Regions from separate parts of the Faecalimonas umbilicata genome, predicted to be linked through region 1. Evidence: riboswitches for the same ligand, from Rfam matches in the RefSeq annotation. Region 1 holds a riboswitch; the other holds the start of a gene.
The links. Region 1 has a riboswitch for FMN ahead of ACGG81_RS03225 (ECF transporter S component). Riboswitches for the same ligand answer to the same signal wherever they lie in the genome.
Positions count from the first base shown of each region.

Region 2: another riboswitch for FMN. It lies ahead of ribD (bifunctional diaminohydroxyphosphoribosylaminopyrimidine deaminase/5-amino-6-(5-phosphoribosylamino)uracil reductase RibD); the one in region 1 lies ahead of ACGG81_RS03225 (ECF transporter S component).

Region 1 is NZ_AP031411.1:637,208-653,332, forward strand. Features, by position in the region: gene ACGG81_RS03190 (galactose ABC transporter substrate-binding protein) at 1-717, shown strand, start outside; gene ACGG81_RS03195 (sugar ABC transporter ATP-binding protein) at 899-2,404, shown strand; gene mglC (galactose/methyl galactoside ABC transporter permease MglC) at 2,421-3,437, shown strand; gene ACGG81_RS03205 (hypothetical protein) at 3,514-3,771, shown strand; gene ACGG81_RS03210 (Tex family protein) at 3,953-6,106, shown strand; gene glpK (glycerol kinase GlpK) at 6,134-7,630, shown strand; gene ACGG81_RS03220 (DUF1958 domain-containing protein) at 7,683-9,014, shown strand; FMN riboswitch at 9,069-9,192, shown strand; gene ACGG81_RS03225 (ECF transporter S component) at 9,398-10,006, shown strand; gene ACGG81_RS03230 (YcxB family protein) at 10,085-10,591, shown strand; gene tsaE (tRNA (adenosine(37)-N6)-threonylcarbamoyltransferase complex ATPase subunit type 1 TsaE) at 10,613-11,044, shown strand; gene tsaB (tRNA (adenosine(37)-N6)-threonylcarbamoyltransferase complex dimerization subunit type 1 TsaB) at 11,141-11,857, shown strand; gene rimI (ribosomal protein S18-alanine N-acetyltransferase) at 11,854-12,300, shown strand; gene ACGG81_RS03250 (hypothetical protein) at 12,426-12,641, shown strand; gene ACGG81_RS03255 (ribonuclease Z) at 12,657-13,571, shown strand; gene tsaD (tRNA (adenosine(37)-N6)-threonylcarbamoyltransferase complex transferase subunit TsaD) at 13,576-14,601, shown strand; gene ispD (2-C-methyl-D-erythritol 4-phosphate cytidylyltransferase) at 14,654-15,382, shown strand; tRNA gene ACGG81_RS03270 (tRNA-Ser) at 15,956-16,041, shown strand; tRNA gene ACGG81_RS03275 (tRNA-Ser) at 16,104-16,125, shown strand, end outside.
Region 2 is NZ_AP031411.1:905,681-921,805, reverse strand. Features, by position in the region: gene ribE (6,7-dimethyl-8-ribityllumazine synthase) at 1-284, opposite strand, end outside; gene ACGG81_RS04400 (bifunctional 3,4-dihydroxy-2-butanone-4-phosphate synthase/GTP cyclohydrolase II) at 285-1,490, opposite strand; gene ribE (riboflavin synthase) at 1,510-2,145, opposite strand; gene ribD (bifunctional diaminohydroxyphosphoribosylaminopyrimidine deaminase/5-amino-6-(5-phosphoribosylamino)uracil reductase RibD) at 2,130-3,230, opposite strand; FMN riboswitch at 3,366-3,480, opposite strand; gene ACGG81_RS04385 (helix-turn-helix domain-containing protein) at 3,588-3,734, opposite strand; gene ACGG81_RS04380 (thiamine diphosphokinase) at 4,653-5,321, opposite strand; gene rpe (ribulose-phosphate 3-epimerase) at 5,314-5,976, opposite strand; gene rsgA (ribosome small subunit-dependent GTPase A) at 5,978-6,856, opposite strand; gene pknB (Stk1 family PASTA domain-containing Ser/Thr kinase) at 6,934-9,105, opposite strand; gene ACGG81_RS04360 (Stp1/IreP family PP2C-type Ser/Thr phosphatase) at 9,099-9,842, opposite strand; gene rlmN (23S rRNA (adenine(2503)-C(2))-methyltransferase RlmN) at 9,826-10,902, opposite strand; gene rsmB (16S rRNA (cytosine(967)-C(5))-methyltransferase RsmB) at 10,912-12,270, opposite strand; gene ACGG81_RS04345 (zinc metallopeptidase) at 12,251-12,976, opposite strand; gene fmt (methionyl-tRNA formyltransferase) at 13,134-14,099, opposite strand; gene def (peptide deformylase) at 14,111-14,581, opposite strand; gene priA (primosomal protein N') at 14,681-16,125, opposite strand, start outside.

The sequences.
Region 1 (16,125 bases):
CTGATCAATGCAGTTGATACAGGTTCTGCACAGGGACTTGCAGATAAGGCGAAAGCAGCAGACATTCCGGCAGTATTCTTTAACAGAGAGCCTGCAAAAGAAGTTGTAGAATCTTGTGAAGGTATCTTCGTTGGAACAACAGCTTCAGAAGCTGGTGTAATGCAGGGAGATATGCTTGCTGATATGTATGAGGCAGACAAAGAAGCAATCGACAAAAATGGAGATGGAAAAATTCAGTATATCGTATTCAAAGGAGAACCAGGTAACCCAGAAGCTGAGGCACGTACAGAATATGCTGTAAAACAGGCAGAGGAACGTGGACTTGTGATGGACAATATGGGAATCGAACCACTTGTTGCAAACTGGATGACAGACCAGGCTCAGACACAGATGGAAGCTCAGATGTCTGCAAATGGAGATAAGATTGAAGCTGTATTCTGTAACAACGATGACATGGCACTTGGAGCAATCGCTGGTATCAATGGAAAATCAGATGCTCCGGTATTCGGTGTGGATGCAACAGAAGCTGGTATGGAAGCAATCAAATCAGGAAAAATGGCTGGTACTGTAAAACAGGATGGAGATGCAATGGGTAAGGCACTTGTTGCAATCGGTGCAAATGCAGCTCAGGGTAAAGACTTTATTGAAGGAACAGATTACGAAATGGCAGAAGACGGATTCTCAGTTCGTATTCCATATGCACCTATTACAAAATAGTTTTAAGATTCATTTGTAACATGTAACAAATAACTGAGGTGGTGCAGGAGGCAATGATTCTTGTACCACCTCTCATAGAGTGTATCAAAGGAAAGAGATATGCTCTGGAGTGTATTTGAAAGTTCTTTTCCGCAATTTTCAAACGCACTTCGCAGTATGAGGAAGAGTGGTGAGCGAAAAAATGTCAGAATATATTCTGGAAATGACGAACATTGAAAAGCAGTTCCCAGGTGTCAAAGCACTCGATAAAGCAAATTTAATGCTGAAAAAAGGAAGCGTCCACGCTCTTATGGGAGAGAATGGAGCAGGAAAAAGTACATTAATGAAATGTCTGTTCGGTGTCTATGTAGAGGATGCCGGGGAGATCAAAATTGATGGAAAACCAGTGCGTTTTACAAATCCGAAGCAAGCGCTTGACAATGGGGTGGCAATGGTACATCAGGAGCTGAACCAGGTATTGCGGCGCAGCGTAATGGAGAACCTGTGGCTTGGAAGATTCATTAAAAAGGGCGGCTTTATTGACGATAAGAAATGCTACGAGGAGACAAAGAAAATTTTTGAGGATCTTGATATTGATGTAGATCCAAAAACAATCATCGGTGAGTTGTCTGTCTCACAGAGGCAGATGGTAGAGATTGCGAAAGCAGTATCTTACGATGCCAAGATCCTTGTACTTGATGAGCCTACATCTTCCCTGACTAAGGAAGAAGTTGGACATTTATTTAGGATCATCAACCGTCTGCGCGATCGTGGAGTTGGTATGGTATATATTTCCCATAAGATGGAAGAGATTCTGGAGATTTCGGATGACGTTACGATCATGCGTGATGGAAAATGGATCGCAACAAAGTCTGCAAAAGATATCACAATGGATGAAATCATCAAGTTGATGGTAGGTCGAGATTTGACGGAACGTTTCCCGGAGAAGACTAATAAGCCGGGAGAAGTGTTGATGAAAGTAGAAGGGCTGACTGGAAAATATATGCCAAGCTGTATGGATGCTTCTTTTGAACTGAGAAAAGGAGAAGTGCTTGGCGTCGCAGGGCTTGTAGGTTCCAGAAGAACAGAGTTGCTTGAGACGATTTTCGGAATTGCACACAGAGAAAGCGGAAAGATCGAACTGCATGGAAAGGAAATTTACAATAAGGATTCCCGTCAGGCGATTAAAAATGGATTTGCACTTCTGACAGAAGAACGGCGTGCAACTGGTATCATTCCGCTTCAGAGTATTACGTTTAATGCAGTACTTGCAAACATGAAGTCTTATCTGAAATGTGGTCTTCTCTCTACAAAGAAGATGGAGAAAGATGCCAAATGGGTGATTGACAGTATGCATGTGAAGACACCTTCGTCTAAGACACATATCAAATCTCTCTCAGGAGGAAATCAGCAGAAAGTCATTATTGGACGCTGGCTTCTGACAGAGCCGGAAGTGCTGCTTCTGGATGAACCGACAAGAGGTATCGATGTCGGTGCAAAATTTGAGATTTATCAGCTGATCAATGATCTTGCCGCAAAGGGCAAAGGAGTCATGGTAGTTTCTTCAGAAATGCCAGAGCTGATCGGTATCTGTGACCGTATCCTTGTTATGAGCAATGGTCGTGTGGCAGGTATCTTAGATATGAAGAAGGATTATCACGGACAGGAGCAGGAAGAAATCATGCGACTGGCTGCAAAATACATTTAACACAGGGGGTGTCGACGTGGAAAAGAAAAAATTTAATCTCAACGAATTTTTATTAAACTATGCGTTATACATAATTTTAGGATTGATGATCATCGTAGTCATCATCATTGAACCGGGATTTTTACATCCGTCAAACTTTATTAAGATTTTAACCCAGGCGTCTACAAGAGGTATTCTTGCACTCGGTGTTGCAGGTATGATCGTACTTGCCGGAACCGACCTCTCTGCAGGACGTATCCTTGGATGTTGTGCTGCTGTATCAGCTTCTCTTGTACAGGCAACAACATATGCTTCCAGAATGTATCCGGAGATTACAAAAGATCTTCCGTTAATCTTACCACTGGCAGCAAGTATTCTGATCGGTGTTGCGTTCTGTGCACTCAACGGATTTGGTGTTGCAAAATTAAACTTGCATGCATTTATCGTCAGCTTAGGTACACAGACAATCGCATTTGGTGCAACATGTATTTATATTGACAGCCAGGAAGGCGGAGCACAGGCATTGTCTTCTTTCAATGAAAAATTCTTGAACTTTGTCAACGGATCTTTCAAGATCGGAAGCTTCGAACTTCCATACCTGATCATTTATTTTGCACTTTCTGCAACAGTTATGTGGGTGATCTGGAATAAGACAACACTTGGAAAAAATATGTTTGCAATCGGTGGAAATAAAGAAGCTGCCGCAGTATCCGGTGTAAATATTACAAAAAACATTATGGGTGTGTATCTTGTAGCCGGTGTGCTCTACGGACTTGCAGCTTTCTTAGAGGCAGGACGTATCCAGTCTGTCAATACAGGTACAGGTTTAAACTATGACCTGGATGCGATTTCAGGTTGTGTAATCGGTGGTGTATCATTCAACGGTGGTGTTGGTACAATCCCGGGAGTTGTTCTTGGTGTAGTTCTTCTTCAGGTAATCAACTACAGCTTTAACTTCCTTGGAATCAACCCATACTTGCAATATATCATCAAAGGTATTATCATTATCCTTGCAGTATCCATCGACGTAAGAAAGTATCTTGCAAAGAAATAAAAGATAGAAGGACAATAGCAATTCCTCATGTAAATCTCGTGATCTGCATGAGGAATTTTTTAGAAAGGGGCAGGCTATGAGCGAAGCACAGATGAGAAGCGCAGAAGAGGAAATAGAAGAAAAGGAAATCACAGAGAGCAAAACAGAGGAAATAGCGGAACAAGATGGGGAGAATATGCAGGAAGAAAAGCCGGAAGAAGAGAAGAAGACCGGATTTTTAAGCAGAGAAACACTTTATTCCAAAATCAATATTTCACTGAAATCTATGGACCGTTTCATTGCGATACTCATTATTCTTCTGATCGTACTGCTCGGTGTGGGGATTTTCAGTTAAAAGTTTTGGGGACGATCTAAGAAAGCTACAACAAGAAATACAGAACAAGCAAAAAAGGAAAGGCAGGGTCTTCATAGGAGGAAAGCCTTTCCTTTTCTGATAGGAATTTGATTTTGCGTTTGAACCGGGAATAAGCTATAATAAAGCGTAACAGTATAAAAAGCAGAGAGGAAAGAACAGTATGGATATGATTCAGAAACTCACAGAAGAGCTGGAAGTAAAGAAATGGCAGGTAGAGGCAGCAGTCAGACTGATCGATGAGGGAAATACGATTCCGTTTATTGCGCGGTACCGGAAAGAGGCAACCGGCTCTCTGAATGATGAGCAGCTTAGAAGTTTACATGAGCGGCTGATATATTTACGCAATCTTGAGGAGAAGAAGGAGCAGGTACTCGCTTCAATCGAGGAGCAGGGGAAATTGACAGAAGAACTGAGAGTGCAGATTATAAATGCCCAGACGCTTGTTGCTGTGGAAGATCTGTACCGACCATATCGGCCAAAAAGGCGGACAAGGGCGACCATTGCAAAGGAGAAAGGACTGGAACCGCTGGCGACACTTCTGATGCTGCAAAAGATACAAAAGCCTTTGGAAGAAGAGGCGCAAAAATATATTTCTGCAGAAAAAGAAGTACATACAGTGGAAGAGGCCATTGCAGGTGCAAAAGACATCCTTGCGGAGACAGTTTCTGATGAGGCAGATTACCGGAGTTTTATTCGGAATCTTACGGTGAAAGAAGGAAAGATGATTTCTTCGGCAAAAGATGATAGTGTGCAGTCTGTCTACGAAATGTACTATTCTTTTGAAGAACCAGTCAGCAGGCTGGCAGGACACCGGATCCTTGCACTGAATCGTGGAGAGAAGGAAAAGATTCTGAACGTGAAGATTGAAGCGCCGGAGGAGAAGATTCTGCGGTATCTTGAGAAGAAAATCATTGTTTCCGAAAATCCATATACGTCAGAATATTTAAAAGAAGTGGCAGAAGACAGCTACAAACGACTGATTGCTCCGGCAATTGAGCGGGAGATCCGGAGTAGCCTGACAGAAAAGGCAGAGGATAGTGCCATCACAGTATTTGGAAAAAATCTGGAACAACTTCTAATGCAGCCGCCGATCGTTGGACAGGTTGTGCTTGGATGGGATCCGGCATTTCGGACCGGATGTAAGTTGGCTGTTGTAGATGAGACTGGAAAGGTACTAGATACGACGGTAATCTATCCGACTGCCCCGACGACACCACAGAAGATCCAGGCGGCAAAGGATACGTTAAAGAAGCTGATCCGCAAGTACCATATTACGCTGATCTCTGTCGGAAATGGTACGGCATCGCGGGAATCGGAGATGATCCTTGTCGAACTGTTAAAGGAGATCCCGGAGAAAGTACAGTATGTGATCGTCAATGAGGCGGGCGCTTCTGTCTATTCTGCAAGCAAGCTGGCGACAGAGGAATTTCCGAATTTTGATGTGGGACAGAGAAGTGCGGCATCCATCGCTAGAAGGCTGCAGGATCCGCTTGCAGAACTTGTGAAGATTGATCCGAAGTCAATCGGTGTCGGACAATATCAGCATGATATGAACCAGAAGAAATTGAGCGAGGCGCTTTCTGGAGTGGTAGAATCCTGTGTCAACCGGGTAGGAGTAGATTTAAATACTGCATCGGCACCGCTTCTCTCTTATATTTCCGGAATCAGCAGTGCAATCGCAAAAAACATTGTGGCGTACAGAGAGGAACATGGGAAATTCCAGTCAAGAAAGGAACTGCTAAAAGTTGCAAAGCTTGGACCGAAAGCATTCGAACAGTGTGCCGGATTTCTCAAGATTACAGATGGGAAAAATCCGCTGGATGCGACAAGCGTTCACCCGGAGTCTTATGAGGCGGCGGAAAAACTTTTAAAACAGCAGGGATTTTCAACGGAAGAGATCCGCAGAGGGGGACTTCAGGGACTTTCTAAAACAATCAGAAATGAAAAGAAGCTGGCAGAAGAGCTTGGAATCGGAGAGATCACCCTTCAGGATATTGTAAAAGAACTGGAGAAACCGGGCAGAGATCCTCGTGAGGAGATGCCAAAACCAATTCTTAGAACGGATGTGCTGGAAATGAAAGATTTGACGGAGGGGATGGTCTTAAAAGGAACCGTACGAAATGTGATTGATTTCGGCGTGTTTGTGGATATCGGAGTACATCAGGATGGACTTGTGCATATTTCGCAGATTACCGATAAGAAATTTATCAAACATCCACTGGAGGCAGTGAGTGTCGGTGACATTGTCGATGTCAAAGTCATGAGTGTCGATGTACAGAAAAAGCGGATCCAGTTAACGATGAAAGGGATTTAGAAGAAAAAGGAACAAGGAGGAAGCGGCATGGCGAAATATGTAATGGCGCTGGATGCTGGGACAACAAGCAATCGCTGTATTCTTTTTAACGAAAAAGGACAGATATGCAGTATGGCACAGAAGGAGTTTACACAGTATTTTCCGAAGCCAGGATGGGTGGAGCATGATGCCAATGAGATCTGGTCCTCCCAATTGGGAGTGGCAGTGGAAGCAATGACAAAGATTGGAGCAACTGCGGAAGATATTGCAGCGATTGGAATTACCAATCAAAGGGAAACTGCGATTGTGTGGGACAAAAAGACTGGGGAACCGATCGGACATGCAATCGTCTGGCAGTGCAGAAGAACATCCAGGTACTGTGATAAGTTGAAAGAAAAGGGACTTACAGAATCATTCCGGGAGAAGACGGGACTGATGATCGATGCTTATTTTTCGGGGACAAAGGTAAAGTGGATGTTGGATCACATCGAAGGGGCCCGAGAGCGGGCAGAGCAAGGAGAATTGCTGTTTGGGACAGTGGAGACATGGCTGATTTGGAAACTTACGAAAGGGCGTGTGCATGTCAGCGATTATTCGAATGCTTCCCGTACTATGCTGTTTAACATCAAAGAGCTGAAATGGGATGATGATATATTAGAAGAGCTTCAGATTCCAAAAAGTATGCTTCCAAAGGTGTGTCCATCCAGTGAAATCTACGGCTATGCAGATGCAAGCTATTTTGGAGGGAAAATCCCAATCAGCGGAGCGGCAGGCGATCAACAGGCAGCGCTTTTTGGGCAGACCTGTTTCCATGCAGGGGAAGCAAAAAATACATATGGAACCGGGTGTTTCCTTCTGATGAATACAGGGACAGAACCGGTGTATTCTGACCACGGTCTTGTGACGACGATCGCATGGGGACTGGATGGTAAGGTGACGTATGCACTGGAAGGCTCTATATTTGTAGCAGGAGCTGCGATCCAGTGGCTGCGGGATGAGATGAAGCTGATAGATTCTGCGAAAGATTCGGAATATCTTGCCCAGAGAGTGGAAGACACGAACGGCTGTTACGTCGTGCCGGCATTTACCGGGCTGGGAGCTCCGCACTGGGATCAGTATGCCAGAGGTGCGATCGTAGGATTGACAAGAGGTGTGAATCGATATCATATTATCCGGGCGACATTAGAGTCTATTGCGTATCAGGTAAATGACGTTGTGCATGCAATGCAGGCAGATTCGGGAATTTCGCTGAGTACACTCAATGTTGACGGAGGTGCCAGTGCAAATGATTTTCTGATGCAGGTACAGGCGGATATCTGCAATGCCCCGGTCAATCGACCGGAATGCGTAGAGACAACGGCAATGGGAGCGGCATATCTTGCCGGGCTGGCCGTTGGATACTGGAAGGACAAAGAAGACGTCGGAAAGAATTGGGCGATTGATAAGGTGTTCTATCCAAAATTAAAGGAAAATGAACGGGAAGAAAAAATTCATGGCTGGGAGAAGGCTGTAAAACGCTCTTTTGGATGGGAAGAAGAGGAGTAAAACAGTAAAGATACACGCAGATGTGGGACTGAGAAAAGAGAGGGAAGAACAGATGAAAAAAAGGAGTTGGGTAATCGCGCTGTGTATAGCGCTTTTGACAGTGCTGCTTCCTGCAGGGCAGGTGGAAGCGCAGCAGGTGGAGGAAGAAGAAAAGAAAAAATCCGGAAAACGTGCGATCGATGTAGCGAGGGAAAGTGGCTATCAGTTGGACGATCGTTATCAGCCGGCAGGTTCTATCATTACAGAGATCCATACCGGGCAGATTTTGTGGGAGGAGAATAAAGATGTTTCCTGGGCTCCGGCCAGTATGACAAAATTGATGACAATTTTGCTCGCATATGATGCGATGGAGGAAGGAAAATTTGAAAAGGACATGCAGGTAGCGGTGAATGAAAAGTATGTAGATATCGCCGGAAGGTATGTGCTCAGCAACAATGTGATGCAGATGGGAGCAACCTATACGGTGGGAGAATTGATCGATCTGATCATTGTCCCATCTTCGGCGGCAGCCACGTATATGCTTGCAGATTTAGTGGAGCCGGATCCGGATAAATTTGTAGCGCTGATGAATCAGAAAGCAAAAGAGATTGGGATGACGCATACTACTTATTACAATTGTGTTGGTGTCACAAATGACCTGCTGTATCCGTATGCTCCGAAAAATCTACCGGCAGATGCAGATAATGTGACTTCCCCACAAGATTACGCACTGCTGTGCAGTTATTTTGTAAAGACTTACCCGGATATATTGACACATACGAGTTCTCCAGAAATTGTAGTGAAAGAAGGTACCCCGTATGAAGAACATTTTAAGTCGTATCAGATTTCTCTGGAAGGGGCAAAGTATGGTCTGAAAGGGACAGATGGGTTGAAAACTGGTTCCAGCGGAAGAGCAGGGTTTAATTATTCCTCTACTGCAAAACGTCAGGATACGAGGCTTGTGGAAATTGTGATGGGGGTTTCGGACTGGACAGACCAGACCGGAGAAGAACTTCGTCATCTTGTTGGGAATGCAATTATGGAACAGGCATTTGAGAAATACGAGTATCGAAAGGTTCTGCCAAAAGGAACACATCAGATTGGAAAAGAGAAAATTGTAACAAAGAAAGACCTGTGGGACTGTGTGCCAAAAGAAGAAAAAATAAAGTTTAAGATGGAAGATGGCAAAGTATTTGTTGATCTTGAACGGCAGTATCTTCCGGGATACGCAGCGCCTTCCGTTACCTATCAGCAGAAACAGATAGTTTCGGAAGCGAAAAGCGGACTGGGCGCGATTGGAAAAGGAATACTCGCAGTATTGCTTGCCGGAGGTGTTGCACTTGTAGGAAGAATCGCATATGTGGATGCGGTCAGAAAGAAGAGACGAAGACGGAGAAGGAAATAGGTCTTGCACAATTTTTAAAACCGTCGTATAATAGGCGATATGAAAAAGAATAGGAAAATTCTTCGGGGTAGGGTGCAAGTCCCAACCGGCGGTAAAGTCCGCGACCTGCCTGGGAACAGGTGGCTGAACTGGTGAGATTCCAGTACCGACAGTATAGTCTGGATGAGAGAAGAATCATTTGATCGCAAATCAGATCGTGTGATAGCGGATAGATTTTTGCGCGAGAATCAAAGTTCCCCCGGAAGTTATTTCGGGGGAATTTTTACTTTGCAGGAAATGTAGGTGCAATTCTTTCACCTTTTGGGGTATGGAGGAAAGCTGATCAAAGATTTCCGGAAGATTTTCTTTCTTTTAAATTTTAGAAAAAGAAGGAGAGAAGAAAAATGAGTACAAATGTAGCAGAGAAGACAAAGGTGAACACAAGGACGCTTGTTCAGATTGGGATGTTATCGGCACTTGCAATTATTTTGATGCAGTTTGAGATTCCGCTCCCATTCGCACCGGCGTTCTATAAGATTGATTTCAGTGAGGTTCCAGTGTTGATCGGATGTTTTTCGATGGGACCGTTTGCGGGGGTTTTAATCGAATTGATCAAGGTGATCCTAAATGTTGCAATCAAAGGAACGATGACGATGGGGATCGGAGATGCAGCAAATTTCCTGATTGGATGTGCATTCTGCGTTCCAGCGGCGCTGATCTATCAGAAAAAGCGTACGAAGAGTGGAGCGGTGACGGGGATGGTAGTTGGAACTGTGATCATGACTATTCTCGGATGTGTTCTGAATGCTTATATTTTGCTTCCGGTGTATGCAAAAGCATTTGAGATGCCCTTGGATGCTCTGGTATCGATGGGCACAGAGGTAAATGGTGCGATCACTGGTCTGATGACCTTTGTCCTTTTTGCAGTGGCACCGTTTAATTTGCTGAAAGGGATTTTGGTATCTTTGATCGTATTTTTTGTCTATAAGAAAATCCGGCAAGTGTTATTGTAAGGAAAAGGGTGGTATGTTATAATTTTATAACATACCATTTTGCGTATGAGACAGAAAAAGTAATGGAGGGATTAAGCAATGTCAGTGAAAATGGATGTTCAGATGACACCGAGAGCAATGTATGACTTTTTGCTGTATCACACATACAGCCATCTCAGTGGGCTGATCGGAGCGATTTTTGGAGTTGTTGTACTTGGACTTGGAATCCGGGCGATGGCACAGGGAGATTATACCGCAGGTATGATGTTTTTCTTTTTTGCCGCAGTTTTTCTTGTTATGACACCTCTCACACTGAAGTCAAAGGCGAAGGCGCAGGTAAAGACAACGCCGATGTTCCAAAAGCCAATCACATATGAGTTGACCGAAGAAGGAATCACCATTTCCCAGGAAGATCAGCAGACAGAGGTGAAATGGGAAGAATTTCAGAAGGCAGTTTCTACGAACCGGACATTGATTCTTTATATCACGCGGGTACGTGCGCTTGTTTTTCCGAAGGAAGCGCTAGGAGAGCAGTATACAGCAGCTGTGCAGATGATCTCAACACATATGGCGCCGGCGAAAGTGAAGATCCGTCAGGTACGGTAAGAGGGAAAAGGAAGGAAAACTATGGTAATAGAGACAAGAAGTCCGAAGGAGACGTTTGAGTTTGGGAAAAAAATCGGAGAACTGGCAAAAGCAGGAGAGATCTATACACTGATTGGCGATCTGGGCGTGGGGAAGACTGTATTTACGCAGGGATTGGCAAGAGGGCTTCAGATTGAAGAGGCGATTAGCAGCCCGACATTCACAATCGTACAGGTATATGAGGAGGGAAGGCTTCCGTTTTATCATTTTGACGTATATCGGATTGGGGATATTGAGGAAATGGAAGAGATCGGATATGAAGATTACTTCTATGGTCAAGGAGTATCTCTGATTGAGTGGTCAAATCTGATTGAAGAGATCTTGCCACAGAGACGGACAGAGATTACTATTGAGAAAGATCTGGATCAAGGGTTTGATTTCCGACGGATTACGGTAAGAGAACTTGGAGTATAGGAACGAGAGAAAAAAGAAGTTGGAAAAGAGGTTGCGTTAGAAATAGTGACCTTTCTAAAACAGATGATAGACAATGAAAAAGAAAGAAGTGAAACTATGCGGATATTGGCATTAGACAGTTCTGGTTTGGTGGCGTCAGTGGCAGTTGTAGAGGAAGAACAGACAATTGCGGAATACACAGTGAATTATAAGAAGACTCATTCACAGACGCTGCTTCCAATGCTGGATGAAATCGTAAAAATGACAGAGATGAATCTTGGTGAGATTGATGCAATCGCAGTGGCGGGAGGACCTGGGTCCTTTACCGGGCTGCGAATTGGATCGGCGACGGCGAAAGGACTTGGACTCGCGTTAAAAAAGCCGTTGATCCATATTCCTACGGTGGATGGACTTGCTTATAACTTATATGGAAATGAAGGGGTGATCTGCCCAATCATGGATGCAAGGAGAAATCAGGTTTATACCGGAATTTATCGTTTCCGGGAGGAATTTGTAGTAGAAGAGCCGCAGATGGCGATAGAAATATCAGCTCTTGCAGAGAAATTGAATGAACGAGGAGAGCGGGTGACATTTTTAGGGGACGGTGTTCCGGTATACAAAGAACAGTTAGAGCAACTTTTGCATGTTCCGGTAAGATTTGCCCCATCTCATATGAATCGGCAGCGGGCAGCAGCTGTTGGGACACTTGCAGTTCAGTATTGGAAAGAAGGAAAGATAGAACGTGCGGAGGATCATCAGCCGGATTATCTTAGAATGTCACAGGCGGAACGCGAGCGTTTAGAGCGAGAAGAGAAGGAGCAGCAGGGAAAATGATCATTCGAGGAATGAAAGAATCCGACATCATGCCGCTATATGCGCTGGAGGAGCAATGTTTTTGCCCATCCGATCGGTGGAGTATGGCGGACATTAGAAAGGCATATGAGCTGGAGCATTTTTTTGTCCTTGTGGCAGAAGAAGCAGAGGAGATCTGCGGATATTGCATTGTCTATGCGGTGATGGATAGTGCGGATATTGGGAAAATAGCGGTGGCTCCCAAAGCGCGTGGAAAAGGAATTGCAGGAAATTTGTTGGAACATTTATGGAAAGTTTGTGCTGAGAGAGGAATCAAGGATGTGATTCTTGAAGTGCGGGCAAGCAATGATGCTGCGAGGTGCCTGTATACAAAGTATGGATTCGAGACGATTTCCCTGCGGAAGGATTATTATAAAGAACCTATGGAACATGGATTGACTATGCAAAAGAACCTATCTGAATAGGGGTTGGGGCATTGTAAGAACATGGAAAAAAAGGAAACAGTTCCCGCTAGGAATCTGTTTTAAAAATCAATATAATAAAGGCGTGACAACAAGAAAAAAGAAGGATTTTTCATAGGAGGAATTGTATGCGCCAATATAAAAAAGTTGAGACGACGGAATTAGATAAAGTATTTTGCAACAAATGTGGAAAAGAAATTCTCAGAGAGGCAGATTTCCTCCATGTAGAGAAGCGCTGGGGATATTTCTCGGGAAAAGATAACGAAGTACACGAGTTTGATCTCTGCGAAGAGTGTTACGATGCATGGATTTCAGACTTTTCGATTCCGGTAGAGAAGAAATAATAGAAGGAGAATCACATGTTAGATGTTTGTCTTCTCGGAACGGGCGGGATGATGCCACTGCCTTATCGGTGGCTGACTGCTCTGATGACGAGATTTAATGGAAGTAGTCTGCTGATCGACTGTGGAGAAGGGACGCAGATTGCGATCAAAGAGAAAGGCTGGAGCTTTAAGCCGATTGATGTGATTTGTTTTACTCATTATCACGGAGATCACATCAGTGGACTGCCGGGGCTTTTGCTTACAATGGGAAATGCAGACAGAAGAGAACCGTTGACGTTAATAGGACCGAAAGGGCTTGAGCGTGTTGTGAGCGCTCTTCGCGTCATTGCGCCGGAACTTCCATTTCCGATCATATACAAAGAAATTGAAGGACCAGAGCAGACTTTTGAATTAAATGGATATCGTCTGAAAGCGTTTCGTGTCAATCATAATGTGCTTTGTTACGGGTATACACTGGAGATTGACCGTGCTGGAAAATTTGATGTAACAAGAGCGATGGATCATGCGATTCCAAAGCAATATTGGAAGCATTTGCAAAAAGGTGAGACGATTGAGCATGAAGGAAATGTATTTACCCCGGATATGGTGCTGGGTGCTCCGCGCCGTGGAATCAAACTTACCTATACGACAGATACAAGGCCGACAGACTCGATTCGTGTGAATGCGAAACATTCCGATCTGTTTATTTGTGAAGGAATGTACGGGGAGAAAGAAAAGGCATGCAAGGCGGTAGAATATAAGCATATGACATTTTACGAAGCGGCGCAGCTTGCAAAAGAGGCCGAGGTAAAGGAAATGTGGCTGACACATTACAGTCCGTCTCTGACGCGCCCGGAATTTTTTATAGAGGAAGTGCAAAAAATTTTTCCGCAGGCAAAAGCCGGCAGCGACAGTATGTCTGTGGAACTGGATTTTCCAGAAGAGGAGTAAGAAGATGAAAGAAAAAGAAATCACAATACTGGCAATAGAAAGTTCTTGTGATGAGACAGCGGCAGCAGTCGTGCGGGGAGGAAGAGAAATCCTCTCCAATGTCATTTCATCACAGATTGAATTACATAAATTATATGGAGGGGTTGTTCCGGAGATTGCATCCAGAAAGCATATTGAGAAGATCAATCAGGTGATTGAGGAAGCGTTGAAAGAAGCAGGGGTAACATTGGATGAAATCGATGCAATCGGAGTCACTTATGGACCGGGGCTTGTAGGAGCGCTGCTTGTCGGGGTTGCAGAGGCTAAGGCGATTGCATATGCAAAAGGACTTCCTTTGGTGGGAGTACATCATATCGAGGGACATATTTCTGCAAATTATATTGAAAATAAAGACTTAGAGCCTCCATTTGTATGTCTTGTAGTATCGGGAGGACATACACATCTGGTTCGTGTGAAAGATTATGGAACTTATGAAATTATCGGAAGAACAAGAGACGATGCCGCGGGCGAAGCATTTGATAAAGTGGCGCGGGCAATTGGGCTTGGATATCCGGGTGGACCGAAGATAGATAAGTTGTCTAAGGAGGGAAATCCGGAAGCGATTGTCTTTCCGAAAGCACATATGAGTGATTCGCCGTATGATTTTAGTTTCAGTGGTGTGAAATCGGCGGTATTGAATTATATCAATGGCTGTCAGATGAAAGGGGAAAGTTATTCTCAGGCGGACATCGCAGCATCTTTCCAGAAAGCGGTGACAGATGTACTTGTAGAAAATGCGATGAAAGCAGTGGATGAGTTTGGATTAAAAAAATTTGCGATTGCTGGTGGGGTAGCATCGAATAGCGCCCTCAGAGCTGCGATGCAGGAAGCGTGTGATAAGAAAGGAGTCAAATTCTATCATCCATCACCAATTTACTGCACGGACAATGCAGCAATGATAGGAGTTGCAGCTTATTATGAGTACCTGGCGGGAACAAGACATGGATGGGATCTAAATGCTGTGCCGAATTTGAAACTGGGAGAACGGTAGACTCTGGTTGTCAGTAGGGAAAAGAGATTCGGGAAAGGATGTGCAATGCCAGATGAAGCAGAAAAAGGACAAACGAGAAAAAAAATGTACGGCGATCGTGTTGGCAGCCGGGAGTGGAAGCCGGATGGGGACGGCGATTCAGAAGCAGTATTTAGAATTAGAAGGAAAGCCGGTGTTGTATTATTGCTTGCATGTATTCCAGGAGTCCAGATATATTGATGAGATCGTTCTTGTCACAGGAGAACGTGAAATAGACTATTGCAGAGAAAAGATTGTACAACAATATGGTTTTGACAAGGTGGTACAGATAGTGGCGGGAGGGAAAGAACGCTATGAGTCTGTGTACCATGGATTAAAATATGTGGAAGATGGAATTGTGTTCATCCATGATGGGGCAAGACCGTTTGTGGATGAAGAAATGGTAGAGCGGGCATACGAATGTGTTTTGAGAGATCAGGCGTGTGTCGTAGGTATGCCTGTGAAAGATACAATTAAAATTGCAGATCAGAATCAGTATGCTGTTCAGACGCCGGACAGGGCATATGTCTGGCAAGTGCAGACACCTCAGGTATTTGATGCAAAACTGGTGCGTACTGCTTATGAAAAATTAATCCAGAGTGGATGGGAGAAGGCGACAGATGATGCGATGGTTGTCGAAAGAATGACAGAACATCCAGTCAAGCTTGTTTTCGGTTCTTATGAAAATATAAAAATTACAACGCCGGAAGATCTGGAAATTGCAGGCCTTTTTCTCAGGAGGAGCCTTGTTGATTGTTGTTAAATATACTACACTGACTGTAGCAGTTCTTAAAGAGAAAACCGTTCGATGTGCTGCTCATCAAGGCACTCTTTTGTACATTGACAAGATATGAGATTGCAATACGAAATTCGTGTACTGCGTAAAATCTTAATCGTAAAGACATTATTACTGTATGGCATGGGAAGTTTAGTACCTGATACAGTTACAGATGAGCATATCTTATCCGTAAAGGGTGTTGTCAACCACCCTATGATGTAACGCCACTTTAGATAGCAATATCTTTTGGGGTTAAAAGTCGGAGACGTATGTCGTTCGTACGACTGGGCAGTTACAATCCCATGACCTTTAGGTCGTGGGTAGTTGACATAGCGAGGATCCGGTTGGACAATGGTTTATTACTTACTTCCAGGCGATTTTTAGATATAAAAATGATACCTGAAATCGCCGGAAGGGCAGCGAGATTAAAGGTTCATGTTAGCAGAAAAATTCCCGAAAAATAAAAAAATAAAAAAAGTTTAGAAAAAGTGTTGACAGTTGGAAATATCCGTGATAGAATACATCTTGTCTTCAAGAGATGACAAAAACTTAATAGATGCAGAGGTATCGAAGTGGTCATAACGAGGCGGTCTTGAAAACCGTTTGTCCGAAAGGGCGCGTGGGTTCGAATCCCACCCTCTGCGTTAGGAAAACCACCAATCAATCATCGGTGGTTTTCTTATGCCAAAAGAACGAAAGGCGTTTTGGAGAAATACCCAAGTGGCTGA
Region 2 (16,125 bases), 270 kb from region 1:
TCACTACACACATAATCATAATGGCTTGTACTGCCTCGAATAACTGCCCCTAAACAAATAATCGCATCATATTTTTTACTTTTTGCCATTTTAGACGCTATCAACGGTATTTCAAATGCTCCCGGAACCCAAGCCACCTCTATATCCTTTTCGCTAACATTTTCTCTTTTCAAATTGTCTAATGCTCCTGCTAATAGCTTTGAAGTTATAAACTCATTAAACCTTGCTACAACAATACCTATTTTAATATTTTCTGCCACTAAATTGCCTTCAAAAGTATTCATTTATTTTTCCTCCATATTCAAAATGTGCCCCATTCGGTCTTTCTTTGTTTTCAAATAAAAACTATCATAAGGATTTGCTTCTATTTCAATCGGTACTCTGCTTGAAATTCTCATTCCATAATCTTCTAACTGATAAACTTTATCAGGATTATTTGTAAGTAAATGCAATGATTTTATTCCCAAATCTCTTAAAATCTGTGCTCCAATATAATATTCTCTTAAATCGCCTTGAAATCCTAATGCAAGGTTAGCGTCAAGGGTATCCATACCGTTATCCTGCAAATGATAGGCTTTTAGTTTATTGACAAGTCCGATACCTCGTCCTTCTTGTCGCATATAAAGCAATACACCTGAACCATTTTCTGCAATCATTTTCATAGCTTTATCTAACTGCTGTCCGCAATCACAGCGTAAAGAACCAAAAACATCTCCTGTTAAGCACTCTGAGTGAACACGACATAACACATCGTTTCCATTATCCAAATTTCCCATAACCAATGCAATATGATGTTCTCCATTCAGTTTGTTGATATAACAATGTGCTTTGAATTTTCCGTATTTTGTGGGCATTTCTACAATCGAAACACATTCTACAAGTATATCATATACTTTTCTATATTCCTGTAATTCTTTAATTGTGAGGGTAGGTATATGGTGTGTTTGAGAAAATTGAATTAAATCAGGTGTTCTCATCATTTTCCCGTTTTCATTCATGATTTCACAGCATAAGCCACATTCTTTTAATCCTGCCAACCTCAATAAGTCAACAGTTGCTTCCGTATGTCCGTTCCTTTCCAGAACACCTCCATTTTTTGCAATCAGAGGAAACATGTGCCCCGGTCTACGAAAATCAAAGGGATTTATATTCTCAACCACACACATACGAGCCGTCAATCCTCTTTCTTCGGCAGAAATACCTGTTGTAGTATCCTTATAATCAATAGAAACCGTAAAGGCAGTTTCATGGTTATCTGTATTATTTTCAACCATAGGGGAAAGCATAAGTTGGTTAGCTAGACTTTCACTCATAGGCATACAGATTAAGCCTTTTGCATAAGTCGCCATGAAATTAACATTTTCTGTTGTAGCCGATTGTGCCGAACAAATCAAATCTCCCTCATTTTCTCTCTCTTTATCATCCATAACCAAAACAAGTTTTCCCTCTTGTAACGCCTGCAATGCCGCTTTTATTTTTTGATATTTCATTATTCCTTTATCCTTTCTGTTAAAATCCATATTGGCATAATAACTCTTTCGATAACTCCGTTTTATTGCTGTTGTCTATGAGTTTCTGCACATATTTACCTAATATATCATTTTCAAGATTAACCATATTCCCAATTTGTTTATCCTTGAGAACTGTTTGCTCTAAAGTATGTGGGATAACGGATACTAAAAAGTCTGTTTTCGATACTTTTGCGACAGTAAGACTAATACCGTCAATAGCAATCGAGCCTTTTTCGACAATTAAATTTAAGATTTCTCTTTTCGTATTGATTTGATACCACATAGCATTTTTCTCTCTACGCACAGAAGATATTCTGCCTGTTCCATCAATATGCCCTGTAACAATATGACCGCCCAACCTGCCATTCATAGGTATAGCTCTTTCTAAATTCACACAACTTCCATGTTTTAATAGACTAAGAGCTGTTCTATTCCATGTTTCATTCATCACATCAACTGTGAAAGACTGGCGATTAAAACAAGTAACTGTAAGGCAAATGCCATTTACTGCTATGCTATCCCCTAAATGTATATCTTCTAATATTTTTGAAGCCTTAATGGATAGTTTACAGTTACAAATATCTTTCTGTATTTTTTCTATTTTACCGATTTCCTCTATTATTCCTGTAAACATGAATAAATCACTTCACTTTCTATGAGATAATCATTTCCTACTTGAGAAAAAGCATACGGTTTAAGCATAACGGCATCATCAGGAAAAGCAACCCCTTGCCCGCTTACAGGACTTTTTGCACTCCCACCAAATATTTTGGGTGCTATATAGACTTGCACCTCATCGACAATTTGTTGTTCAAGAGCACTCCAATTCATTGCACTTCCGCCCTCTAAAAGCAGGCTATCTATCTGCATATTTCCTAAACATTGCATTAAATTCATTAAGTCAATATGATTACCTTTTTTCTTTGTATGAATAATTTCACAACCGTATTTTCTATAAAGACCTATCTTACTTTCATCACTAGAAGAAGTAGCAATATAAGTCTTAATATCATTCGCTGTTTTTATAATTTTTGATGTAATGGGTGTTCTTAAATTTGTATCACATACGATACGGATAGGATTTTTTCCATTCTCTAATCGGCATGTCAGTAAAGGATTATCTTGAATAACAGTATTGACTCCTACCATGATTGCAGTAACCTTATGCCGAAGTTGATGTACCTGTTTTCTCGCTTCTTCTCCACTTACCCATTTTGATTGATTTGTATAAGTTGCTATCTTTCCGTCTAGTGTCATTGCATATTTCATAAAAACATAGGGAATGTGCTTTGTAACATATTTTCTAAAAACTTTGATTAACTGCTGGCACTCTTTTTCTAAAATGCCCACATCAACTTGAATATTGTTTTTCTCAAGTATTTTTACACCTTTTCCAGACACAATAGGATTACAGTCTAAAGTTCCAACGACTACTCTTGTAATGCCACTGCCAATAATTATTTCTGTACAAGGTGGTGTCTTTCCATAATGACAGCATGGTTCAAGTGTTACATAAAGTGTTGATCCTATAGGTGATTCCCTGCAATTTTTAAGTGCATTTCTTTCAGCATGCATTCCACCAAAAGTTTCATGGTATCCCTGTCCTATAATCCGATTATCTTTTACAATTACTGCTCCAACCATAGGATTAGGATTGACATAGCCAGCACCTTTTTTTGCCAATTCTATTGCTAATTTCATGTATTCTGCATCGCTCATTTTTACACCTCCAAAAAAATACATGCCTTGAATAAAAGCTATCCAAGACATGCAAAAGAGGATTTATGCGATTAAATAAAATGCTCCGAAACGATACGAAATCATTTCAGAGCACGCAAAAAAGCATAAATATACTTTCATCTTCTTTCATCCAGACTATACTGTCGGCTTTGGAATTTCACCAAATCATGCCTTTCGGCTCGTGGGCTGTACCACCGGTAGGGAATTGCACCCTGCCCTGAAGATAGTTATTCAATTACAGACAATTATAATATTTGACATTATTTCTGTCAATAGAAAGTTTTTTCTCATTCGTCAAATACAATAATTTGCAAGCAGGTAAACACAGGTTATTTCTTAATATCCTTTTGTTTGGGAAACTCCTCGTTCCCATTTACTTATGGCCTTGTCGGTAATATGTAAATATTCTGCCAGTTCTCTTTGAGACATATTTCTTTCCTTCCTTTTTCTTGCAATAAAACAGCCTGTTTTCATAGCATCCATAAGTCCCCTCCTTTCATCTCATAATATATCGTAAACTGATAAATCAGTAAACCGACTGATAGTTTACTCATTTGTAAGTTACCATCTACGATTATTTCATTAAATTCAAATTATCGTTCAAACGACAAATATCTCATTGAAAAGTCATTCTGCCAAAATCACCTTCTACAAGCATTCCATATTCTGTTCCTTCCAGTGCAAATTTTACTATACTTATTATTAATTCAAAAGCATACGTTCAAACTGCTTCTTAATTAAAAAAAGCTTAGAAGATACTTTTCTCCTCTAAGCCTTTATACTTTATCACAGAATGCTTTTTACCTTATTTTTTCCTCATGATCAAGAGGCCTTTTTCTCTTTAATCGTACCTTATGAGTCTTCCTACTACTCTTTACATATTTTCCGATTTTTTGTCGCTGTATATCACGGTCTTAAATTCAATGACAATTGCTCCTTTTAGACCATACATTTTGCCACTTAAAAACTTTCCATCATTTCTACTGTATTAGGACTTTAATAAAATCATTCAAAAAATAGTGGGCCACAAAGTGGGCCATTTTTCAAAAACTTATATGAATTTATATGGAGTTATATCCGAGTCAAAAATCCGCTAAATGCTCTAGCTATCAGCATTTAAAGGCTTTTAACGACTTATACGGACATACATGAAATCAGGCAAATAATAACGATACCTAATTTCATTTCTGTCCTTCCCTATTCAGAAATCTTCGTCTGATAAAGATTTCTGCCTTTCTCTATTTTCTTTCACAGAGTTGCATCTCTTTTCTGCTGTCAGATGCAGTTCTGTGAACATGCATTCTTACATCTTAGTCTATCATATCTGTGCAGGTTTGCCAATAGACACCCTGCGTTCCTTTTTCTTTTTTTCTTCTTTTTGTGACTTTTTACTTTTTTCACTTATTGATACATTTCTTCTCTTGTTTCCATTAAAATGACCATCCCTTCACCAAAAGCAATGACCGCTTCCTCCCCGTCAATCTGATTACTCACACAAAGGCTGTCGTAAGGAACAAGAGTGTGATCTGTCAATGGGTATTTTGCTCCACGAATATAGAGATGTCGGACTTCTCCTCCGAGTGGAAATAAAGAGAAATATTCCCCATAGGTCTCTGATTTTTTCAACCGTACTTCTCGTTCCACGACCCGGATCCGATTGTGTCCGTCAATGATCTCTGCCGGAATTCCTGACCGTGCAGGAATTGAAAGAACCTGAATGTTCGCCATCACATGATCCAGCCTCGTTCCGGTTCCTCCGAGAATCGTGATATTTCCGTATCCACTCTCCACTGCATATCGCACGGCAATCTCTGTATCTGACGCATCCTTGACCGGATTAAACTCCCGGATAGGAATCTCTGTCCACTCCTTGTACCAGACGATAATCTCAGGTGCAATACTGTCAAAATCTCCTACAATATAATCCGGCTTGATTTTGTGCTTATAAAAAAATTCCAGTCCCCGGTCAACCGCGATCAGAAATGCAGACGATTGTTTTTTTAAAATGTCCAGTGCAAGATTTTCTTCCACTGTGCCGCCGCTGATGATCACAACATGTTGTCTATTCATAACCTCTTAAGATCTCCATCATATTTTTTGTATTTTCTGCAGCATCTCCACGGAAAATAGCAGAACCTGCCACAATCACATTTGCCCCTGCTTCCAGCACTTCTCTTACATTCGTTGTATAGATTCCACCATCCACTTCAATATCTGCGGTTGAGTTGACACGATCAAGCAGTGCTCTCGTCTCTCGAATCTTCTCCAGAGAAGATGGGATGAAAGACTGACCTCCAAATCCAGGATGTACACTCATGATCAATACCATATCTACCAATTCCACATATGGCTCCAGTTCTGCCACCGGTGTGTCCGGGCAGATTGAGATTGCCGCTTTCGCCCCACATGCTTTGATTTTCTCCAGTGTCGCTTTCACATCACTGCACGCCTCCAGGTGAACGGTGATAATATCTGCCCCTGCTTTCTGAAATTCTTCTACATAGCGAATTGGCTCTTCAATCATCAAATGCACATCAAAAATCTGATCCACTGCGTTTCTGATGGATGCCAGTACCGGCATTCCAAAAGAAATACTTGGCACAAACTTTCCGTCCATCACATCAAAATGAATGTACTGTGCTCCTTCCCGCTCTGTCTCTTTCATCTGTTCCCCTAATTTTGTAAAATCTGCCGCCAATATAGACGGAGCCAAAATCATTTCCATGTTAGTATCTCCTCTTCTCCTGTAATTCCTTATACATCTCTAAATAATTCTGATACCGCACTTTGTGGATCTCTCCAGCTTCCACCGCTGCCTTGACCGCACACTTCGGCTCATGAATATGGTCGCATCCCTGGAATTTGCACATTCCTTCATAATATGTAAATTCCGGAAAATAATATTTCAATTCTTCTTTTTCAAATTCATTCACATACAGCGAACTAAATCCCGGAGTATCCATAATATAGGAATCCTCATCAATCGGAATCAGTTCCGAATGTCTTGTCGTATGCTTTCCGCGGGCAATCTTCTTGCTGATTTCCCTTGTCTCCATCTTCGCCTCCGGCTGAAGAATATTGATCAAGGAAGACTTGCCCACTCCGGAAGGTCCTGCTACCGTTGTTGTCTTTCCTTTTAAAACCTCTTTTACAAGCGCAATATTTTCCTCTTTTTTTGCACTCGTAAAAAGGATCTGATAGCCACACCTTCTGTAAATTTCCTGCAATTCCTGAATCTCTTTTTCTGTTGCAATATCCTGCTTATTGAAACATAACACCGCCGGAATCCCTTTTGTCTCCATCATGATCAAAAATCTGTCTAACAGATTGAAGTGTGGCTTTGGATCCGTCACTGCAAAGACAACAAGTGCTTGATCGATATTTGCTACTGCCGGACGGATCAATTCGTTTTTCCTTGGAAAAATCTGAATAATATTTCCCGTCTTCTCTTCCTCACTCAGGCAGTCGATCTCTACATTATCTCCGACGAGTGGTTTTCTCTTCTCTTTTCTGAAACTTCCTTTTGCCTTACATTCATAAATACCGAATCCTACTACATGAACGTAGTAGAATCCGGCAATTCCTTTTACAATCTTACCCTGCATGAATTTTCCCTTATCCATTTATTTATCTGGCTTCCGGGCACAAATACACAGTACTGTACCGCTTTTGTTCCTTCAAACTAATGCCCGGAATTTCCTTCCTGGCCAGTGGTATTTCCATCCGTGCTGCCGCTATTGTTATCTCCGCTGCCATTATGATCTGTGTTTCCATTGTTATTTCCATCGGTAGGCGGCTGTTCTGCCGGACCGTCACTGATCCAGATTTCAACCGTTGCTCCTTTTTCCAGTTCATCCCCGGTATTCGCACTGGCATAAAATACAGATCCTTTTTGATTTTCATTTGGCTCATGATAGATGACCGGTGTCAATCCGGCTGCCTGAAGTTGTGCCTTTGCATCCGCCTCTGAAAGACCGATCACTGCCGGCATTTTTGCTTTTTCTTTTCCTTTGCTGACTGTATAACCGACACTTCCTCCGACTTCAATCTTATTTCCACCTGCAATATCCTGGGAAATCACAGTCCCTGCCGGTTCATCGCTGTACTCTTCCTTTCTGTCCCCGGCATATAATCCAACTGCTTCTAAAGCTGCAATCGCATCAACTTCTGTCTTTCCTGTAATTTCCGGTACGGCCACTTTCTCAATTGGCTCTTCGCCTTTACTTACCTGCATGCCTACTTCTGTACCTTTTGCCACCTTGGTTCCCGGCTCGTAAGTTGTGGAAATAACCTCTCCCTCGGTATACATCGAACTATACTCATAGGTGACAGAAACTTTCAGTCCCAGCTTTTCCAGTTCTTTCTGTGCTTTATCCTGGTTCAGTCCCTTCACATCCGGCATGGTCACTTCTTCTTTTTTCTTCCCACTGCTTACAACAATCTTGACTCTTGTATTTTTCGCTATTTTTGTACCTGCTTTTGTTCCCTGTTCCATGACATAGCCTTTTTCATATTTATCAGACTCTCCGCCATCCACAAGTTCATATCCAAGATTTACTTTGTTCAGAGCCTCAATCGCATCTGCCTGTGTCTTACCGACAACATTTGGCACTTTTACTTTATCTTTTGAATCTTCTGTGACAAATCCCAGACCAGATCCAAAGATTCCTGCCGCCTTTCCTGCCATCATGATCACGAAAAATGCAATCAGAACTGCAACGACAATCATCAGAATCTTGATCAGCTTGTTCATCCGCGGATTGACATCTCCATTTCTTTTCCGAGATGTTCCTCTTCCATAGTCATCCTCGTCATAATCATCGTCCTGATCATACTCATCATCGTAGTCATCGTCATAGTCATCATCATAGTCATTGTCATAATCATCATACTGCTCTTCATCATAATCATCATCGTCATAATCGTCATATCGTCTTGCAGATATATTATTCATCTGAAGTTTCTGAAGTTCTCCTTCTGATAACATGACCGTATCGGAACCCGGTACTCTTCTGATCCGCACAAAGTCTCCTTCCGGATCCACGAGCGAACGTTTTAAATCAAGTACCAGTGATGCCACATCTGGATAACGGAATTCGGGCCGTTTCTGTGTACATTTCAAGATAATCTGCTCCAAACTATACGGCAGCTCTGGCACATACTCCGCCGGAGATACGATCTCTTCCTGAAGATGCTTTACCGCAACTGCAACTGCAGTATCCCCGTCAAATGGAAGTCGACCCGTCACCATCTCATACATTGTAATACCAAGTGAATAAATGTCACTTCTTGCATCGCTTGCAGCTCCTCTTGCCTGTTCCGGCGATGTATAGTGCACCGATCCAAGTACGGTAGAACTCATAGTGTTTGAGTTCGCTGCTTTTGCAATACCAAAGTCAGTCACTTTCACTTTGCCTTCTTTGGAAATGATCACATTCTGCGGCTTAATATCTCTGTGGATAATATTCTTATTATGCGCCGCCTGAATTCCATTTGCCATCTGAATTGTAATGCTGATTGCCTCTTTTGCGGAAAGTCGTCCCTTTTTCTGGATGTACTGTTTCAGTGTAATTCCTTCCACAAGTTCCATGACCATATAATTGGCACCTTGATCTTCCCCAACATCGTACACATTTACTACATTTGGATGCATAAGACCGCCTGCCGCCTGCGCTTCACTTGTAAATTTCTGAATAAATGAATCATCCTCATGAAATTCTTTCTTTAACACTTTTATCGCAATAAAGCGATTCAATTTATGGTCTTTTCCTTTATAAACATCTGCCATTCCCCCGGCGCCGATCTTGCCGAGGATCTCATACCTGCCATTTAACATGGTTCCTTCATTTAACATATACTCACCTCATCTGCCAATGGCTCAATCACAACAACCCCTATATTATCTTTTCCGCCATTTTCATTTGCTGTTTCGATCAGATCCTCTGTAATCTCCACAACATCCCTTCCACTCTTTACAATCTGGAATATTTCTTCATCTTCTATCATATTGCTGAGTCCATCCGAGCACATCAAAATGATGTCCCCTTTTTTCAGACTGTGTTCGAAAAAATCTGGTTCCACTCCCTCTTTTGCTCCGATTGCACGCGTAATAATATTCTTATCCGGATGATTCCTTGCCTCCTCCGGCTTGATTCCCCCAAGGCGCACCATCTCTTCTACAAGGGAGTGATCTTTAGTCAACTGTGTGATTGTATGATTGATCAGATAAAGTCGACTGTCCCCCACATTTGCGAAATAAATCATGTTATGTACAATCGTGGCAACAACAAGCGTCGTCCCCATTCCTTCTAACTTGCTGTCCCTTTCTGCCATCTCAATGATCTTCTCGTTTGCTTTATATATTGCCTGTCGGATAATGTCCTTGATATTGGTCTCCGTGCTCTCCTCTATTTCACGTTCCAATATCTCAACGGTACACTTGGATGCACGATCTCCGGCATTATGTCCCCCCATACCATCAGCCACTGCAAATAAATTTGGAAGTTTTCCTACCGGTTTCGTTCTGGCATAGACATAATCCTGGTTCGTCTCCCTTTTTCTCCCCACGTCTGTCTTAGAAAATGTTTTCATGATGTTCTCCTTTACTTCCATTTGTTTCAACATAACGCTTTCTTAGTTGTCCACAGGCTCCATCAATGTCAGAACCCATTTCTCTTCTTATAGTAACATTTATTCCGCTTTTTTCAAGTTTATTTTTAAATTTCTCAGCCGCCTCCCTTGTCGGTCGCTCAAAATCACGTTCTTTGATCGGGTTGACCGGAATCAGATTGATATGGCAGTTTTTATGAGAAAGAAGTGCACTTAATTCTTTTGCATCTTCCTCGGTATCATTCACTCCATGAACAAGACTATACTCGAAAGTCATTCTTCTTCCTGTCTTCGCAAAATATATATCACACGCTTCCAGCACTTCAGAAAGTTCATACTTATTCGCCACAGGCATCAGTTTCTTTCTTTTTTCCTGTGTGGATCCATGAAGGGATAATGCCAATGTAATCTGCAAATGCTCTTCTGCCAGCTCCAGCATCTTTGGCACAATTCCACAAGTAGAAACCGTCACATTTCTCTGACTGATATGAAGTCCGTGCTCATCAGTCAGCATCTGAATAAACTTTAATAAATTTTCATAATTATCCAACGGTTCCCCAGTTCCCATCACTACAACATTTGCAACACGCTCACCGGAAATTCTCTGAATCTGATAGATCTGCCCAAGCATTTCTGACGGCGTGAGATTTCGCTCAAGTCCTCCGATCGTCGAGGCACAAAACCGACATCCCATCCTGCAGCCAACCTGGGAGGAGATACAAACAGAATTGCCATGCTTATATTTCATGAGTACGCTCTCTACCACATGTCCATCACTTAATCGGAACAAAAACTTATTTGTCCCATCCATTGCGGACACCTGTCTGTCAAGCATCTCCACCTCCCGGATCTCATACTGGCGTGCAAGCTTTTCTCTGAGTGGTTTAGATAGGTTTGTCATCTCATCGAAAGACCGCACAAGCTTTACATGCAGCCATTCATAAATCTGTTTTGCGCGAAATGCTTTCTCTCCAATCGATGTCATCTCTTCCTTCAACTCTTCAAACCGGAAAGATCCGATATCCTTTTTCTCCTGTTTCATAACTACCTCTTACTTTCTCTTCCTTCTGAACTTTGCAATAAAAAATCCGTCACTGTCATGGACTCCTGGAAGAAGCTGAAGACATCCTTCTTTGACATCCTTTTGAAGTTCTCCACAGAGAAATGGTGTAATATCCTCTGCTTCAAATTCTGGACTATTGTCAAGAAACCATCTCACATTTTCCAGATTCTCTGCCGGATTGATCGTACATGTACTATATACGAGCGCTCCGCCCTCCTTCACATAATTTTTCACTACTCCAAGAATCTCCCTCTGGAGCTTTGCAAGACTTTCTGTCCCTTCCTTTGTCATCTTATATTTCAGATCTGTCTTTTTTGCCAGAACCCCTAATCCAGAACATGGAAGATCTGCGATTACAATATCCGCTATCCGCTCAGAATCTTTATCAAAAACGGTAGCGTCCTTCTGCTCTGCCCTTATATTTTGGAATCCAGTCCGGCAGATGTTTTCCTCGATGAGTCCTACTTTATATTCTGTAAGATCTCTCGCTGCTACCATGCCACTGCCATCAAGCAAATCTGCAATGTGCATAGACTTCCCTCCCGGAGCCGCACAGACATCTATCACCTGATCGCCTCTCTGTGGAGCTGCAATCTCTGCAACAAGCATAGAACTGATATCCTGCACCTGAAATGCTCCATCCCGGAAACTCTCCAGCCCGCCAAGATGATCATATCCGCTAATTTTCTTTGCATAGGAAAGATATGGATGTGCTTCCACCTTCACACCTTCTTTCCGGATTCTCTCTGTCAGCTCCTTTTCGGACTGTTTCCGAAGATTGCAGCGGATCACTGTCGGATGTTCCTCCAGAAATCCTTTCAGCATCTTCTCAACAGTCTCCGCACCATACTCGGAAAGCCACAGTTTTACCATCCATTCCGGTATAGAATAATGAATGGAAAGCCATGATACAGGATTTTTTTCTTTCTCCGGATAACGGATCTGATCCATATTTCTTGCAATTGTGCGCAACACCCCATTGACAAATCCCTTTAGACTACGAAACCCTTTTTTCTCCGCCAGCTTGACTGCCTCATTGCAGACAGCAGAATCAGGAACGCCGTCCATATATTTTAATTGATAGACTGCGCTCCTAAGAATCGTCCGGATGACCGGCTTCATTTTATTTACTTTCACATTTGAGAACTGATTGATAATATAATCGATCTCAATCATTCTCTCCAGCGTTCCTTCCACAACTCTCGTGATAAAGGCACGCTCTTTTTTATCTAAATACTGGTATTTCTCCAGCACATTTCGAATGGCGATATGGCTGTACACTCCATCCCTTGTAATTTCAAGAAGAACACCGAGTATCAATTCCCTATCATCTGTCATTTTCGCCATTTCCTCTTCCTCCTGTGATCAATATGATACGGATCAGCTGTAAGATTGCTGACGCAGCACTCGCGACATACGTCAAAGCTGCTGCACCAAGTACTCTCTTTGTACCGCTGATCTCATCCGGATAGAGCATTCCGCTCTCTCCTAAAATCCGAATTGCCCTGCCAGATGCATTAAACTCCACCGGCAGTGTAACAATCTGAAACAATACGGATAATGAAAATGCCAAAATTCCGATCTGGATCAGAAGACTAGAAGAATTTCCGGAAATAAAAAGTCCAAGAACGATCAACGGCCATGCGATAGTCGATCCAAAGTTTGCCACTGGAACAAGTGCACTTCGGATGTTAAGAGGTGCATATCCGACCGCGTGCTGGATGGCATGTCCGCACTCGTGCGCTGCCACACCAACTGCAGCAACCGATGCTGAACTATACGTACTGTCCGACAGCCGTAACACTTTATTCCTCGGATCATAGTGATCCGTCAGATGCCCGCTTACCCGTTCAATTCGTACATCAAAAATTCCTGCTCCCCTTAAAATCCTTTCTGCCGCATCTCTCCCGGTCATCCCGGAATGATTTCTCACCCGCTCATATTTGGCGTAAGTTGTCCGCACCCTTGCAGATGCAAGCATGCAGAGCAATACTCCTACAATCACAAGCAGGTATGTTGGATCAAAATACATTGGATAATATGCTCTATACATTTTCTCGCTCCTATCTGATAAAGACTTCTTCGTGTAAACTGCTGCTTTTTACAGCTGTCAGAATCATTATATACGAATTTCCCTTAGAAATACTTTATTTTATAGTTTTTTAAGAGAATCTTTATCAATTTCTCAAGTTCCTCTCTCCAAGATCTTCCTATCCTAAGATTTCTCCCGCTTTGATCTGATATCCTCTTAAAAATGCTCCTGCATCCATTCTCTTTTTCCCCGGAATCTGTAATTCCAAAACAGTCAGAAGTCCTTCTCCTGTCTGCACGGAAAACCTGTCTTTTGCGACTGCTGTGATGGTACCAGGTTCTGGATGTTTTGCTTCCTCTGACGCCATTTTCTCTTTTTCGCCGCTTTCATCCGCCTCAGTATCTGCAAGCCAGATTTTCATAACTTTCTGGTTCCAGTATGTATAGGCGCTTGGCCACGGATTCAACCCTCGAATCAGACGCTCAATCTTCTCTGCCGGCTGCTTCCAGTCAATCTCTCCCATCTGTTTTGTCAGCATCTTTGCGTAATCTGTCGTCGTTTCCCCTTGCTTTTCAGCCGGAGCTGTTCCTTCTTCCAGCCTTTTCAGTGTTTCTACGCACAGCGCCGCACCCGCTTCTGCAAGCTTGTCATGCAGGCTTCCACCTGTCTCTTTTTCATCCAAAATGACTTCTTTTTTCAAGATCATATCACCAGTATCAAGTCCCTCATCCATCTGCATCGTTGTCACACCTGACACCTTCTCTCCGTCAATGACTGCCCACTGGATTGGCGCTGCCCCACGGTATTTTGGAAGCAGTGATGCATGTACGTTAATACACCCATAAGGTGTCAACTCCAGGATGCTCTTTGGAAGGATCTGTCCGAATGCAATGACAACAATGACATCTGCCTCATACGATTTCAACACTTCCACACACGCTTTCTCACGGACTTTCACCGGCTGATACACTGGAATCTGATGGCGGATAGCCGCCTCTTTTACCGGAGTAAACTGCATCTCTTTTCCTCGTCCTTTTGGCTTATCTGGCTGCGTGACCGCAAGCACGACTTCATGACCTGCCTCTACAAGTGTCTCCAATGTCCCCACCGAGAATTCCGGTGTTCCCATAAAAATGACTCTCATCACATTTCCTCCTAGTCTTCTTCGTAATACATATCTTCCAGTTCGCCTTCTACTTTTTCTACATACAAATGCCCATCCAGATGATCGATCTCATGACAGAATGCACGGGCAAGAAGTCCTTCTCCCTCAAGTACAATTTCTTTCATATCTTCGTCAAATGCACGCACTTTGACATAATTCGGCCTTGTCACCACACCGGATTTTCCTGGCACACTTAAGCATCCTTCTTCCCCGGTCTGCTCTCCGGAAGTCTCAATGATCTCCGGATTGATCAGGAGAATCGGTCCTTCTCCCACATCGATCGTAACGATTCTCTTTAACACTCCAACCTGTGGTGCGGCAAGTCCAACTCCCATCGCATCATACATTGTATCAAACATATCATCGATCAGCACTTTTGTACGAGGGGTTACTTTTTCTACTTCCTTGCAGACTTTTGTCAGCACGTCATCTCCCATTTCACGAATCTTTCTAATTGCCATTTTCTTTCTCGTATGGTGTATTTCCTATAAAACTACGCCATACTCTCCTTTCTTTCCATTTTTATTCTTATATATTTTATCATGCTGTAATTGAGCTCACTAAAACACACTCATCGGATTCAGATCAAACTGTATCCAAAGATTTTGAAATCCACTGTTGATCTCTATATATTGTTCCAGCTGATCCTTTAGGAACACAAGTACTGCTTCCTGCTCCGATTTCAGATAAATCACTCTGCGATAAGTATCCCTGACCTTCCCGACATACGGACTTGCGGGTCCGATCAGCTGCACAGAGGTCCCTGCCCTCTCACACTTTTTGCAGCATGTTTCCGCATAAGCCTTCAGATAGTGACATGCTGTCTCAAGAAGTTCTTCCTCCTTACAGGAAACGAGAACTGCCATAAGCTGACTTGCCGGAGGGTATCCCATCAATGCGCGATAAGTCATTTCTTCCTGAAAAAACTGTTCATAATCCTGCTTTGCCGCTGCTACAATACTATAGTGTTCCGGACTGTATGTCTGGATCACAACTTCTCCGGCCTTCTCTCCTCTCCCCGCTCGGCCTGCCGCCTGCGTCAGAAGCTGAAAGGTTCTCTCTCCGGCCCGGTAATCGTCCGCATAGAGCGACAAGTCCGCCGCAAGAACTCCGACCAGTGTCACATTTCCAAAGTCATGTCCTTTTACGATCATCTGTGTTCCCACAAGAATATCTGCCTCCCCGCTTGAAAATGCAGCAAGGATCTTCTCATGTCCGTCTTTCTGTTTCGTCGTATCCATATCCATTCGAAGGACTTTCGCCTGCGGAAACTCCCGCAGAAGCAGTTCTTCGATCTGCTGGGTTCCCGCACGGAATCCTCCGACATGGCTGGATCCACATTCCGGGCAGGATGTCACCATCAGCTGTTCATACCCACAGTAATGACATACAAGTTTCCCATTCCTGTGAGAAGAAAGCGACACATCACAGTGCGGACATTTCACGACATGACCGCAGGAACGGCAAGAAATAAATCCCGCGTACCCACGGCGGTTCAAAAACAGCATAATCTGTTCCTTTTTCTTTAACCGGTCTTCCATCAAACTGCGAAGTGCATCACTGAAAATAGACCGATTCCCCTTTTCCAGCTCTTTTCGCATATCTGCCACTGTCACATGTGCCATCGCTCTTTGCTTTGCCCGTTCCGGAAGTCTGAGCAAACGAAATTCCCCAGTCACCGCTTTATAAAACGCCTCCATCGACGGCGTTGCGGAGCCAAGCACAACACTTGCCCCCTCCATCGCGGCACGCGCGATCGCAGTCTCTCTCGCATGATAACGTGGTGTCTGTTCACTCTTATACGTTCCTTCATGTTCCTCATCGATGATGATCAGTCCCAGTCTCTCAAATGGAGTAAACAGCGCCGAGCGGGGACCGATCATCACATTGATCTCTCCCCTCTTCGCCCGGATCATCTGATCATACCGCTCCCCTTTCGACAGCCTGGAGTTGATGATTGACACCCGGTCGCCAAATCTCTGGTAAAACCGCATGACCGTCTGAT